DNA from 2 places in the Micromonospora sp. LOL_024 genome. Region 1 is predicted to be linked to the other one. Evidence: predicted binding sites of a transcription regulator. Region 1 holds the regulator's gene; the other holds the start of a gene.
What was found. The regulator HrcA, encoded in region 1, represses chaperone genes, less so after heat shock. The targets are predictions, from matches to a motif close to GGTTNGCACNCTCNNNNNGAGNGTGCNAACC.

Region 1 (2,397 bases):
GGATCCGCATCCCGTCCTCGACCCCGGCGGGGATCTTGACGGTCAGCGAGCGTCGGTTGCGGACCCGACCGTCACCGGCACACGTCGGGCAGGGCTGCGGGATGGTGGTGCCGTGACCCTGACAGACCGTGCACGGCCGGGCGGAGACCACCTGGCCGAGGAAGGTGCGCTGCACCGACTGCACCTCACCCCGGCCACCGCACGCCTCGCAGGTGGCCAGGTGGGTGCCGGCGGCGGTGCCGGCGCCGGCGCAGGTGGTGCAGAGCACCGCCGTGTCGACCGTGATCGGCGCCTCGACGCCGAAGGCGGTCTCATGCAGGTCAAGCTCCAGGCGCAGGATCGCGTCGGCGCCCGGCCGGGTACGCGGCCGCGGGCCTCGCCCGGCGCCGGTGGCGCCGCCAAAGAACGCGTCCATGATGTCTTGGAAGCCGACGAACGGGCCGGCGCCGCCGGGCCCGCCCGGACCACCGGCGCCGCCGCCGGGCGCGAGCGGATCGCCACCGAGGTCGACGATCTGCCGTTTCCGATCGTCCGAGAGGACCTCGTAGGCGGCGTTGATGTCTTTGAACTTCTCCTGTGCCTCCGGATCCGGATTCACGTCAGGGTGGTACTGCCGCGCCAACTTGCGGTAGGCGCGCTTGATCTCGTCGTCGGAGGCACCCTTGCTCACACCGAGAATGCCGTAGTAGTCCCTGGCCACTGCGTTCCGTGTCCTCGTGTTCGTCTCGCGTTGCGCCGGTCGGCGGCGACAGCCGGCCGTCGGCCCTGACTGGTCAGTTCTGGGCCAGCAGCTCGCCCACGTAGCGTGCCACGGCCCGCACCGTGGCGATGGTTCCGGGGTAGTCCATCCGGGTCGGCCCCAACACGCCCATCCCCCCGACGATGGTCGCGCCCGGGCCGTATCCGGTGCTGACCACGGATGCCGCCCGAAGGTTGTCGATCTCGTTCTCATCGCCGATCCGCACCCGCAGCGTGCTCGCCTCGACCTCGCCGATGAGCTTGAGTAGGACGACTTCCTCCTCGAGCGCTTCGAGCACGGGACGCAACGAGCCCTGGAAGTCGAGCAGGCCACCTCGGGTGAGGTTGGCGGTGCCAGCCAGCGCCAGCCGCTCCTCGTGTCGTTCGACCAAGGTCTCCAGCAGCACGGTTGACAGGGTCGTCATGGCCGGACGCAGGGGCGGCGGAGACTCGTCGATGAGCGCCTGCACCAGCGGCGGGGTGTCGGACAGGCGCACGCCGACCAGTTTCTCGTTGGCCAGCCGGCGCAGGTCGATGACGGCGTCGGCAAGCAGCGGCGTCGGCAGCTCGACCAGCCGCTGCTCGACCCGACCCGTATCGGCGATCATCACCAACGTCAGCCGGGTGGTGGAGATCGGCACCAGTTCGAGGTGGCGCACCCGGGATCGGGCCAGGCTCGGGTACTGCACGACGGCGACCTGCCGGGTCAGCTGCGCCAGCAGCCGCACAGTGCGGTGCACCACGTCGTCGAGGTCGACGGCACCGGCCAGGAAGCGCTCGATCGCCCGGCGCTCGGCGGGGCTCAGCGGTTTGACCCGGCTGAGTCGGTCGACGAAGAGCCGGTAGCCACGGTCGGTGGGCACCCGGCCGGCACTGGTGTGCGGCTGGCGGATGTACCCCTCCTCCTCCAGCACAGCCATGTCGTTGCGGACGGTGGCCGGTGAGACACCGAGCTGGTGCCGCTCGACCAGCGCCCTGCTGCCGACCGGCTCCTGGGTGGCGACGTAGTCCTCGACGATCGCGCGGAGCACGGCGAGCTTGCGGTCGTCGAGACCCATCCTGCCCACCTCCTGTCGCAGCTCGACCTTCGGCGCCACCGCCGCCGGAGACATACTCTGGCACTCGACTGTAGCGAGTGCCAGTCTACGTCGGGGGACCCGTCGACGCGATGATCAAAAGGTGGCTCTCTCGCACCTCGAACCGATCGGCGGGTCGACACTCGCCGGTGTCGCTATGGTGCACCGTTGCCCATGGCACCTACCGTGACCTCCATGACTGAACCACCTCGTCCCCCAGACTCCGGCGACGAACCCACGACCCCGCTGTCCGGGTCGTCCGGCCAAGCCGGCTATCCCCCGCCCGGCGGCTATACCCCGCCCGGCGGCTATACCCCGCCCGGCGGCTATACCCCGCCCGGCGGTTACCCGCCACCCGGAAGCGACCAGCCGCCTGCGGCCGGGTACCCCCCGCCGGGTGGCTACCCCCCGCCCGGTGGTTATCCCCCACCCGGTGGGGCGCCCGGTGTCGGCTACCCGACCGGCGGCCACGGCGCACCCGGCGGCGGCTACCCCAGCAATGAGGACAAGACCTGGGCGCTGATCGCCCACTTCGGCGGACCACTCGGTGTGGTCGTCGGTGGCGGCCTGCTCGGCTGGGTGG
Region 2 (2,397 bases), on a different contig from region 1:
AGACCGGCGGCGTCCAGCTTGAGGCCGACCTCCTCGCTGATGACCTGGCCACCGGTGAGGATGGCGATGTCGGTCAGCATGGCCTTGCGGCGGTCACCGAAGCCCGGCGCCTTGACGGCGACCGACTTGAAGGTGCCACGGACCTTGTTGACGACCAGGGTGGCCAGGGCCTCGCCCTCGAGGTCCTCGGCGATGATCAGCAGCGGCTTGCCGCCCTGCATGACCTTCTCCAGGATCGGGAGCAGGTCCTTGACCGACGCGATCTTGCTGTTCGCGATCAGGATGTACGGGTCGTCGAAGACGGCCTCCATACGCTCCGGGTCGGTCATGAAGTAGGCCGAGATGTAGCCCTTGTCGAAGCGCATGCCCTCGGTGAGCTCAAGCTCCAGACCGAAGGTGTTGCTCTCCTCGACGGTGATGACGCCTTCCTTGCCGACCTTGTCCATCGCCTCGGCGATGATCTCACCGACGGTGTTGTCACCGGCGGAGATGGAGGCGGTGGAGGCAATCTGCTCCTTGGTCTCAACGTCCTTGGCGAGCTTCAGCAGCTCCTCCGAGACGCTGGCCACAGCGGTCTCGATGCCCCGCTTCAGGGCCATCGGGTTGGCGCCGGCGGCCACGTTGCGCAGGCCCTCGCGAACGAGAGCCTGAGCCAGGACGGTCGCCGTCGTCGTGCCGTCACCGGCCACGTCGTCGGTCTTCTTGGCGACCTCCTTGACCAGCTCGGCGCCGATCTTCTCGTACGGGTCCTCGAGCTCGATCTCCTTGGCGATGCTCACACCATCGTTGGTGATGGTGGGGGCACCCCACTTCTTCTCGAGCACGACGTTGCGGCCCTTGGGGCCGAGCGTCACTTTCACGGCGTCGGCGAGCTGGTTCATGCCCCGCTCGAGGCCGCGGCGCGCCTCTTCGTCGAACGCGATCATCTTGGCCATACGGCGTTGTCCTCCTGGACACTCACGGGCCATCCGAGTTGGTATCCCGGATGGGCCGTCTGGTGTACGCACCTTGGGACGTCGCCACCTGGCGACGGCGACGCCTCCTCGGCCGGGCCGGATAGCCCGCGACGACTGACCGCGTGCCCCACCCGTGGTTATGTCACGAGCGCGACCGCAGCCCCACCGTCCCGACCAACTGGCACTCACGCCATGCGAGTGCCAATGACTTGTTTAGCACTCTCCCCTGCCGAGTGCAAGCACGATCGCCCGGGTCAGCCGAGTTCGACGGCCAGTTGCCCGGCGTTCACCGGACCCTCGTGAGCACGCTGCTCGGCGTACGTGACCACCAGGCCGACCAACTGGGCGAGATGCGCGGGCAGCGCCAACAACGCACCCACCGAGATCGCCAGCAAGGCGCCCACCGCCGTACCGGGTGAATTCAGCGGCGTGACGCCGAAGGGAATGATCGCCAACGACTCGACAACGCCCGCGACCAACGCCACACCGATCGCCGCCGCGGCCACCAGCGCCACCCGGCCGAGCAGCAGCCCCAGCCGGGCGCGCAACATCCGATGCGAACGACTGATCGGCTCCTGCCGCTCGAACAGGTAGACCGGGCCGGCCATGGCGAGCGCGAAACCCGCGTAGATCCCGGGCAGGAAGCAGCAACAGAAGAACCCGATGGCAACGATCAACGTGACAATCAACGTCCAGCCCCAGAGACCGAGCGCCCGACGCAGGCCGTAGCGCAGGGCCGCACCGAAACCGACCGGCTCACCGGCCGCCTGCCGGGCGATCACCCAGGCGCCGGCGGCCCAGCCGAGGCACTGCACCAAGCCGAAGACCAGGCTTCCGCCCACCAGGACGAACAGCAGTACGGACAGGTCGCTCCAGAAGGTCACGGGCAGCGCGGAGTTGCCGGCCATCTCGGCGTCCCAGCGGGCCGACGGGTCCACGGCCAGGGTCAGCACCGACAGCATCGCCAGCGGCAGCACCTGGGTGAGGACGAGAATCGGCAGCAGCAGTCGCCAGCCCCGGCCGGCTGTGCTCAGGCAGCGCGCGAACCAGCCACCGAGCCCCGCCCCGGGCGGCGTCACCAGCGGGTCAGCCGGAGTTAGCCCGTACCCGGCCGGCTGGTACCAGCCGGCCGACGGCTGGTCGGGATACGGCAGCGGCTGGTCGGGATGGGGCGGCTGGTCGGACATGAACTCTCCTCAGCGACGGCTGGGCCAGCTCACGATCTTTCCTTGCGCGACGTCCACGCCGCAGCCCCGTCCGGCCACGACCACGTCACCCTGACCACCGACCGGATCAGCAGGGTGGGGTGGGTGGGGTGCACCATTCAGGCGAGGAGGCGCACCTGTTCGGCCTGCGGGCCCTTCTGACCCTGGACGATCTCGAACTCCACCCGCTGGCCGTCGTCCAGCGCCTTGTAGCCGTCCATCTCGATCGCGGAGAA

Region 2: groL (chaperonin GroEL) is a predicted target of HrcA. The motif match lies at 1,133-1,163, and genes of this name have one in related genera.

The regions. Positions count from the first base shown of each region.
Region 1 is NZ_JBHMIS010000014.1:71,145-73,541, forward strand. Features, by position in the region: gene dnaJ (molecular chaperone DnaJ) at 1-700, opposite strand, end outside; gene hrcA (heat-inducible transcriptional repressor HrcA) at 774-1,796, opposite strand; gene ACFHWY_RS16565 (DUF4870 domain-containing protein) at 2,010-2,397, shown strand, end outside.
Region 2 is NZ_JBHMIS010000001.1:179,678-182,074, reverse strand. Features, by position in the region: gene groL (chaperonin GroEL) at 1-935, opposite strand, end outside; gene ACFHWY_RS00845 (hypothetical protein) at 1,211-2,143, opposite strand; gene ACFHWY_RS00840 (cold-shock protein) at 2,281-2,397, opposite strand, start outside.